Regions from separate parts of the Paenibacillus hamazuiensis genome, predicted to be linked through region 3. Evidence: riboswitches for the same ligand, from Rfam matches in the RefSeq annotation. Region 3 holds a riboswitch; each other region holds the start of a gene.
What was found. Region 3 has a riboswitch for cyclic di-GMP ahead of MYS68_RS36625 (fibronectin type III domain-containing protein). Riboswitches for the same ligand answer to the same signal wherever they lie in the genome.

Region 1 (3,279 bases), 1.4 Mb from region 3:
ACATCCGGATCGCACAGAAGTTCGCTCAGCTTTTCATATCGGTCGGCCAATGCCTGCAATTTATCCAACATGTGGATTCACCTCCTGTTGCTCATTCTATATATATTATACATGATCCGTTAAACGTTAAAACGGAAGTGCATGACATCTCCGTCCTGCACGACGTATTCCTTGCCTTCCAGACGGAGCAAACCTTTTTCTTTGGCCGCGTTCATCGAACCGCTTCCGACCAGATCCTCGTAGCCGACCACTTCCGCACGGATAAAGCCGCGTTCGAAATCGGTATGGATGACGCCTGCCGCCTGAGGAGCTTTCATGCCTTTGCGGATCGTCCAAGCGCGCACTTCCTGTACTCCGGCCGTAAAATACGTGTACAATCCGAGCAGCTTGTATGCCGCGCGGATGAGCCGGTTGAGGCCGGATTCCTGAATGCCGAGCTCCTCCAGGAACATCTCCTTGTCTTCGCCTTCCAGCTCGGCGATTTCCGCCTCCACCTTGGCGCTGATCGGAACGACCTCGGCGCCTTCCTGCGCCGCGTATTCGCGCACCTTCTGCACATACGGATTACCGTCCGCATTCGCCACTTCCGCTTCGCTGACGTTCGCCGCATACAGCACCGGCTTCATCGTGATCAGATGCAGATCGCGGAGGAGCAGCTTCTCTTCGTCGTCCAACTCGACGCTGCGCGCCGGCTTGTCGTTATAGAGCGCCTCTTTGATACGGTCCAGACATTCCACTTCCTGAGCGTATTTTTTGTCGCCGCCCTTCATATTTTTCCGCGAACGCTCAATACGCTTTTCAACGGATTCGATATCCGCCAAAATCAGCTCCAGATTGATCGTCTCGATATCGCTGATCGGATCGACCTTGCCGGAGACGTGCGTGATATTCTCATCCTGGAAGCACCGCACCACATGCACGATGGCGTCCACCTCGCGGATGTGCGCGAGAAATTTGTTGCCAAGCCCCTCGCCCTTGCTTGCGCCCTTCACGAGCCCGGCAATATCTACAAACTCGAACGCCGTCGGCACGATGCGGTTCGGCGTGACGATGTCGGCCAGCTTTTGCAGCCGCTCGTCCGGCACCTCAACGACGCCTACGTTCGGATCTATCGTACAGAAAGGATAGTTGGCCGACTCCGCCCCCGCCTGCGTAATCGCATTAAACAACGTCGATTTGCCCACGTTGGGAAGTCCGACAATACCACATGAAAGCCCCATATATTTAACAACTCCTCAAGTTTCAATAACGTCAAACACAACTATTATACATTTGCTCTTCTCTTTTCACAATAAATCTATCCATTTCCTTTCCAGGTGCGTTAAAAAAGCCCCGCCACCCGAATCAACGGTATGCGGAGCTTGCAAATAAGTTACTTGAACATACGTTTGGCCTGAGCTTCCTTTTTCTTGCTGAAATGCGTCTCCACCTGCTTTTTCAGCACAAATGCCCTGAGCGAATTCGCTTTGTCCCCGCTTAATTCGACGTATTTGGCGCCATAATAAACACCGCCCTGAGACGGTTCCTTGCGGATAATTTCGGCAATGCACGGAATCGGCATTCCGAGGTCCATCTCGATTTCAATTCGCATCTGCGGGTCCAATTGCACCTCGTGCCCCACCGTAAATCCAAGACCGCTTACACTGATATTCTCAATATTCAGCATAATGTCTTCATGTAGACCGCCAGCGGACGGCTCGGGAGAAATCAGCGAGCGGATGCGGCCTTCCTGCGATACCGGAACGCGGGGATGGTCCCTTTTTTCGGCAAAACGTTTCTGATTGCTCGGCGGATTGATGAACATTAAGGCTCCATGGTCTTTGGCAACGACGGTCGAACCGAACATGTAAATTCCGCCCGGCGAATAAACGGTTAATTTGACGCTGTCCCCAAGCTCGAATACGTTATAGTTGTTCAGTTCAACTTCAAGAATATCGCCTTCGGCGTACGACAATACTCCTGTGGACACATAATCGTTTTTCTCTACCACCGTTCGGCTGTTCAGCAAAATTCCAGCCGGACTTTGATATTTTTCCGGGGCAAACTCAAATTGGGCTTTTTTTCTGAACGCAGGCATCGACCTCATTACCAAAACCACCCTTCCTTATCGATATAGGAAAAAAGCCGCCTCCGGAATCGCCGAAGACAGCTTTGCACCGCCTCATGTACAGTACGAGCATACAGCACACGTTAACCCGGCAGCCAGGCTGTCATCGCTCCTCAATTGGAACCTTAGACCCTTTGACTTTGCGTCCTTGCCTTTCGGCAAGTTTGCTATTATCGGTATCTATATAGGTAATTGTTCCTATGAATATAGACTCAGTATATCGAGAAAAAAATCCGTTTTCAATAGGTTTTCAAACAATTTACATTGTTTTCATAATGACCGGATACAGTTTCGTTGCTTGAGATTCTACCCACAATCCCCTACAATAAAATGTGAATAATCCGCCGTTTATCCACAGGGTTATCCACAACATGTTAACAACGAATGCATGTTCGTTTCGTATCCACTATGCGTCCAGAGGTGCCGTTTTGCAGATACATACACATGAAATGTACATGAGGGAAGCTATAAAGGAAGCTCGTTTGGCGGAAGAAAAACAAGAGGTGCCCATAGGCGCGGTTATCGTTTGGAACGATCAAATCATCGGGCGCGGCCATAATTTGCGGGAAACCGCCGCGGACCCACTTGCCCATGCAGAGCTGCTGGCGATTCGCGAAGCCAGCGAATACCTTAAGGCCTGGCGGCTGACGGATTGCAGGCTGTACGTTACGCTTGAGCCTTGCCCGATGTGTGCCGGCGCGATCGTGCAATCCCGAATCAGTCAAGTGATTTACGGAACTCCGGACCCGAAGGCCGGCTGCGCAGGAACGCTTATGAATTTGCTGCAGGAGGAAAGGTTCAACCATCGTACGGAAGTCATAAGCGGGATTTTGCAGGAAGAATGCAGCTCCATGCTGACGCAATTTTTTCGCCGGCTTCGCGGGAAGAACATCCCGTGATTCCGCAGACGGCATGTAAATGGTGCCAACGCCCATAAAAGATCTTTACAATCTCTTTATGATGTGATATTATTAATTTCGCTGCGCGCCCGTAGCTCAGCAGGATAGAGCGACAGTTTCCTAAACTGCAGGTCGTACGTTCGAATCGTATCGGGCGCGCCATGCAGCTCGCTATATGCTTTTCAAATCTTCGAGACGTGGCTCAGCTTGGTAGAGCGCTTGGTTCGGGACCAAGAGGTCGCAGGTTCAAATCCTGTCGTCTCGATACTTTTC
Region 2 (3,279 bases), 5.9 Mb from region 3:
CAATCACAATTTGTGAAACAACTAACACGACACGAGGTGGACAATATGAAAAAAGTTTTTAAAATGGTCAATCTTACAGTTGCTACAGCCGTCATGTCGCTTGCTTTTGTTGGGCACAGCTTCGCCGCTTCGTCTACGGATTTCACCGACTTAACCAATGTTGCAGCAAAAGATAAAATCATCTCTCTTCAACAAAGCGGTATTATCTCAGGAGTTGCACCAGGTCTGTTCGCGCCAAATGCGCCCCTTACTGAAGCTCAAAGCGTTCAACTCTTTGTATCCACACTCGGATTGAACCTTGATGCGGTAAGATTCGAGAAAGAACTGAAAGCAACAGACTATTTCACAAATGCGGACGATAAGGCCTGGTATGCAGCCTCATTCATAACGGCCGCCGTCCACAATCTCGACTTGCCGAAATCCCTCGATCCCAACCAATCGAAAAATAAAGAAGAATTCACACATCAACTCATTCGGGCAATAGAGAGAATAGGTCATTTACCGATGATTAAGCCGGTCTTAGTCGACATGAAAGACAAAGACCAAGTGAGCGAAGAGTATTCGGGCTCCATCCAGAGAGCCCTTTCCTATGGCATTGTCAAGTTGAATGCAGACGGTACATTCAATCCGAAACAAATTATGACCCGCGAACAAGCAGCTGAAGAAATCTTCAATGCCATTCAGTATTTGAAAGCTCATTCCAACAATTCCGCGTCGGAGATCATGACTGCCTCCCAAGGAGTGAAACTCATTGCGGAGCTGCTGGGCAAAGATGGCACCGACATCCAAATAAAAATCGATCCTGATGCGAAAATGACCCGCGAGTCGTTTATTAACCTGCTCATGCAAACGCTCAAAACAAGCGGGAAACTGCCGATGATTAACATTCAACCGATTGACATCAAGGATAATGACCAAATCGACGTCGAATATTCGGGATCCGTTCAATTGGCCATCGTGTTAGGCTTCATTAATCTTTCCGACGAAGGAACAATAAATCCGAAAGGCGAATTAACACGAACTGTCGCCACCGAAATTATCGGGAAAGCTTCCGAATATCTTAAGGCTCATCAGAAGCCATCCGTTGCCGTTTCTTACGGGGAAGGGGCGCAATTGATTTCGAAAGCTCTCGATCTTGCTGGCTCAGATATTGCAATTAAAGTTGATCCAAATGCGATAATGACTCGCGAATCGTTCGTAAGCTTGCTCGTTCAAACGCTCAAGTCGAGTGGAAAGCTGCCTATGATTAAGCCGGTAGTAATCGACATCAAAGATTTGGATAAAGTGGATAGTTCGAATAAGAGTTACGTTCAATTAGCGGCTTCTTTGGGAATCGTTAAATTATCTGATGAAAACCTGTTTAAACCAAAGGATGAATTGTCCCAAACGGATGCAGCTGAAATCGTCAACAATGTAAAAGCAGTGGTAGAAAGATTCCCAAGTAGTAAGTAAAACGTAATTCTTCGAATAAATTACATGTCGAATTCTAATCATGACATCTGTCCACGAATATGTTGGGCAGATGTTTTTATTTTTAGGGTTGAAAGACAGCATAACTGTTTACAACTTTATATTTTAAGTGACTTTATGGGGAGGCTCATACACACTCAGCACCAACTTTTCAGTCATGCTCTGAGAAATAAAGTTGTCGTAATCTGGCGAATTAAATAAATTATCCATTAATTATTTCAGGTCTTAGTGCCTATCGATTTTCACGAAAGAAAAGAGTAGATTTTAGATGTAGTGCTAAAATGTAGAAATCGACAATTAAATAAACCGTACGACAATGGCAAACCAGTTGAAAAACGGGGACGCAAAGCTACAGGGGCTAAGGTGGAACAAATATTCCATGATGCCAGCCAGTTGCCGAATACGACGGAAACCTCCGTCTTATTCATATTTATTCCGATAAGATAGGAGGTTATTTGGCATTCCCAAAAAGCGTTTCCTTCGGTAGACCGAAGCATTGGGGTTTATTAATGGGGAGGAGGACTCAGTCATGATGAGAAATGATGTAAGCCTGGAGATTGCGAGTCGACATCGTTCACTGGGTTTATCAGATCAGCAGGTTCTTTACATGTACCGTGATATGATGTTAGCGCGAAAAGTCGACGAGCAGATGTGGCTTCTTCATCGGGCGGGAAAAATCCAATTTCCAGTATCGTGCCAGGGCCATGAAGCGGCACAGGTTGGAGCTGCGTATGCGCTGGATAGCAGGAAAGATTATTTGTGTCCTTATTATCGGGATATGGGGATGGCCATTGTTTTCGGAATGACAGCCAGGGAATTATTGTTGGAAGCGTTCGCAAGGGCCGGTGATCCGAATAGTGGCGGCAGGCAAATGCCCGGAAGTTACGGCAGCAGAAAATATCATAAGCTTACAACCTCCAATGTCGTCGCCCCGTACGCTGCTCGTATGGCATTAACAGGGCGTTTGCAGGGTGAAAATTTCGTTGCATTAACCGCTTTAGGAGAGGGGGCTTGCAATCAAGGTGAATTTCACGAGGTAGTCAACTTTGCAGGTATGCACAAGCTGCCGGTCATTTTCTTCTGCGAGAATAACAAAAATGCCATTTCACATCCTTATTCGAAGCAAGTGACAAGTGAAAGTATCGCCGATAGGGTGACAGGGTATGGATTTCCCGTATTCCGTGTGAACGGAAATGATCCCCTGGAAGTATACAAGGTTACGAAAAATGCGGTCGACAGAGCCAGATGCGGCGAAGGACCAACGCTAATCGAGGCAGTCCATCACCGTTTGGCTCCTCATACAAGCGAAGACGACGATCGGACTTATCATTCTTGTGAAGAAGTGGAAGAGATCAAGAAGCAAGATTCACTTATCATCTTTAAGTATTATCTGAAGGAAATCGGATTACTGGATGAACGAACTGAGAACAAAATGCTTGACCAAATCGTGAAAGAAGTCGATGAGGCCTTGGATTATGCCGAACATGCCCCAAATCCTATCCCAGAAAGCACCCTGGACCATGTTTATGCAGAATAGGAGGACGGAATATGTCCGTCATTGAAGGAAGGAGTTGAACGAATTGTCTAAATTTTGTTCTGCTGACAATGTAGAATTCCTGTGGAGAGGGGTGAATTTATGTCTATCATTCAATCGAAATCGGTACCTGCTGTAGCGCCGACCGCTTTCCCGATTCTGATCGCCATCAGTATCGTGCATTTATTGAATGACACGATGCAGTCGACCGTTTCGGCGCTTTTTCCGATTTTGAAAGAGTCGCTGCATTTGACGTATAAGCAGATCGGGCTGAT
Region 3 (3,279 bases):
TGCGGAAGAAAACGCGACGATGGAATGGGTTGACGGCAACATCGGTTCCAAACTGACGATGAAATACCCGGCCGTCGTTCTCAAAGGCCGCGGCGCGAAAGGCATGGTATTGTCCATCGCCGTAGCCGGCAAAGGCCAGCACCAGGATGCAGGCGCTAAGATGACGCACCTGGCTCCGGACACGACGTCGACAATCATTTCCAAGTCGATCAGCAAGCACGGCGGTAAAGTAACATACCGCGGTCTGGCATCGTTCGGACGCAACTCGCAGGGCTCCAAAGCGAACATCAAATGCGATACGCTCATTCTCGACAACCAGTCGACGTCGGATACGATCCCGTACAACGAGATCATGAACGACAACATCACGCTGGAGCACGAAGCTACCGTATCCAAGGTGTCCGAGGACCAGCTGTTCTATCTGATGAGCCGCGGCTTAACCGAAGCCGAAGCGACTCAGATGATCGTCATGGGCTTCATCGAGCCGTTCACGAAGGAGCTGCCGATGGAATATGCGGTTGAGATGAATAGATTGATTAAGTTTGAAATGGAAGGGTCCATCGGTTAAAATTCCGCAAAGCGGCGGGATAGACCGATGGGCGAAGGAGCGAACCGATATTGTTCGATCCTTGCCTTAACAACCAAAAACGTGCCCGAACGGCTGGAACGCTCGCGTGTTTCAGCCGTTCGGGCTTTTTTCTCCAATTTGCAAATCCTCCGGGCCTTTACTACTGCCACCCGATTCTCCTTTAATACACCATCGTCATCTGATAAGGCGGAAACGACTCGTTTACCTCCCAGGATTCCACAATACACCGAGCAGTGTAAAAATCAAAGCCGCTCCCCATCAAATAAGAGATTGCGGAAATCTCGTACATGGAGTGTGGAACCGATGTATGCTGAGCTTCATACAGTCCGTATTGAACGACCGGAGAGACGGTCCCCAGAACAAAATTTCTTAAATCGATATCGAGCATTACCTCAACCTTCCTTTGTGTAATATAAGTTAGGCAGATGCCACAGTCACATGCTATTCATCATGTGGCGAGGGTGGACCATGAATATGCGCCCAATCATTTGCTATAAATCGACAAAGTTAGACATATCCAAAGATTTGTGGTTCTTTATGACTAATTTTGCAAAATTGTGTGAACGCTGAGAGGATTTTGACGGATTTTGCAGAATAATTCCATTACCTTTGAACGACATCACAGAACCAATGACCTACATGCCAAGTAAATGAAAAAGGCAAACCCGTCCGAAAGGCGGGGGCGCAAAGCCATGGGCCTAAGGCGTACAGCTCTGTTAACGAAATGTTTTGTTTCGGTGCTGCTGTCGCTACGGTTGCCAGGTTGCCAATGTACTTGGCATTTTTGCGTCTAACTGAAGGTGAAATTTACAATCGGAGGAATTTTATGAGAAAGTGCTTGAAGACGATTTCGGGATTGCTGGTATTCATGTTGTTGGTGCAATATTTCATGGAGTCCGGGCTCGGTCTGTTTGACGCGAAAGCATCGGCGCAAAGCCAGCCTGTCCGGGTTAAAATCCATTTTCAACCGCCGGCCTCCCAGGTTCCTGCCGGGGATATTGCCGATTATGGACAAGTGTACGGTTCAAGAAACGGGTTCACTTACGGATGGAATATAGATCATACGGATGTTACTGTCCGCAGTAGTACATATCAAGATGCGATGCTCGATTCTTCCGTCTGGCCGCATCGTGGCGGGGTATGGGAAATAGCGCTGGAGAACGGGAGCTACGACGTCACGGTCAGCGTGGGCGATGCCGTTTACGGCAGCACGAATACGGTGAACGTAGAGGGCGTCGGCATCTGGAGCGGAGCGGTTCTCGGCGGCGGCTTGCATTTGCAGCAGACGAAGACGATTCAGGTAAGCGACGGAAAACTGACGGTCGATCACGGCAGCCTGGACGACGGGATGACGGCGCTTAATTTCATCGAGATCGTCGGGAAAAATCCGGCCGATACGAATCCGCCCAGTATCCCCCAAAATATAACATCTGAAAATGTGTCGGCAACCGGACTTACGGTCAAATGGGACAGTTCAGCGGATGACAATGCGGTTGCAGGTTATAAGGTGTACAGAGACGGCGCAGAAATCGCGACGGTGACCGGCAGCGTGTCTTATACGGATACCGGGCTTTCTCCTGCTGCGTCGTATAAATATGAAATTGCAGCCTTCGATGCGGCCGGAAATTTTTCCGCCAAGAGTTTGCCGCTGACCGTGACGACTTCCGCCATGTTCTCCGCCTTGGCCGCATCGGGCCAAGGCCGCGGGGTACGCGCCGAATATTTCAGCGGCACCGGTTTTACGGATTTGAAGCTGAGGCGGCTGGACGATACGATCGATTTTCAATGGGATGACGAGCTGACCGCAGCCGGACTGGATAACGGTACGTTCACGGTAAGGTGGAGCGGGAAGCTGCAGCCGCGGTATTCCGAGTTGTATACGTTGTACACCGAGTCGCACGGCGGGGTTCGCTTGTGGGTGAACGGACAGCTTCTGATCGATCGGTGGGACGCCAACGGCAGGGTACATGAAAGCGCAAATATTTCTCTTAAATCCAACCAGACTTACGATATCAAGATGGAATATGTGGAGGAACACGGCGTCAGCGCAGCGACACTGCTCTGGTCCAGCAGCAGCCAGACCAAAGAGATTGTGCCCAAGAGCCAGCTCAATCCGCCTTTCGTGCCGGAGATACCGGGGAACTTCCGCATCGCTTCGGCCTCCAGTACATCCGTTTCGCTTGCTTGGGACGCTGTAACGGGAGCTGCCTCCTATGAGGTCGAGGCTGACGGATCGATAGTAAGCAGCGGATCGGGGACCACCTTCACGCAAAATAATTTGGCCCCGGGTTCCAGACATACATACCGGGTTCGGGCCCGGGTGCCGGAGGTAGCCGGCGATTGGAGCGATCCGCTGCAGGCGGAAACGAAGGTTTCCGTTCCGGCGAACGTTCGGGCAGTCGAATCGGACATGACGATTACGGTGACCTGGGATCCCGTTGCCGGGGCGACGGGCTACGACGTCGAAGCGGACGGGTTCACGATCGACAACGGAACGTCCACGACCTACGTTCATAGCGGTCTCATGCCGAATACGCAGCATACATACCGGGTGAGGGCGAAAAGCGCAACCGGAGCAAGCGATTGGAGCGCCATGATCACCAAAGTGGTTTTGACGGAAATTCCGACCAACGTGCAGGCGGTTAATACGAGCCGGAGCATCACGCTGTCATGGGATGCCGTGATCGGGG

Region 1: it holds a riboswitch for cyclic di-GMP, as region 3 does, so the genes downstream of both, MYS68_RS30230 (PilZ domain-containing protein) here and MYS68_RS36625 (fibronectin type III domain-containing protein) in region 3, are expected to answer to the same signal.
Region 2: it holds a riboswitch for cyclic di-GMP, as region 3 does, so the genes downstream of both, MYS68_RS10775 (thiamine pyrophosphate-dependent dehydrogenase E1 component subunit alpha) here and MYS68_RS36625 (fibronectin type III domain-containing protein) in region 3, are expected to answer to the same signal.

Annotation. Positions count from the first base shown of each region.
Region 1 is NZ_JALRMO010000001.1:6,897,427-6,900,705, reverse strand. Features, by position in the region: gene prfA (peptide chain release factor 1) at 1-71, opposite strand, end outside; gene ychF (redox-regulated ATPase YchF) at 120-1,220, opposite strand; gene MYS68_RS30230 (PilZ domain-containing protein) at 1,373-2,086, opposite strand; cyclic di-GMP riboswitch class I at 2,195-2,286, opposite strand; gene tadA (tRNA adenosine(34) deaminase TadA) at 2,479-3,006, shown strand; tRNA gene MYS68_RS30220 (tRNA-Arg) at 3,092-3,168, shown strand; tRNA gene MYS68_RS30215 (tRNA-Pro) at 3,198-3,271, shown strand.
Region 2 is NZ_JALRMO010000001.1:2,441,174-2,444,452, forward strand. Features, by position in the region: gene MYS68_RS10770 (S-layer homology domain-containing protein) at 46-1,452, shown strand; cyclic di-GMP riboswitch class I at 1,779-1,871, shown strand; gene MYS68_RS10775 (thiamine pyrophosphate-dependent dehydrogenase E1 component subunit alpha) at 2,003-3,007, shown strand; gene MYS68_RS10780 (MFS transporter) at 3,107-3,279, shown strand, end outside.
Region 3 is NZ_JALRMO010000001.1:8,324,944-8,328,222, forward strand. Features, by position in the region: gene sufB (Fe-S cluster assembly protein SufB) at 1-568, shown strand, start outside; gene MYS68_RS36620 (hypothetical protein) at 750-977, opposite strand; cyclic di-GMP riboswitch class I at 1,238-1,360, shown strand; gene MYS68_RS36625 (fibronectin type III domain-containing protein) at 1,416-3,279, shown strand, end outside.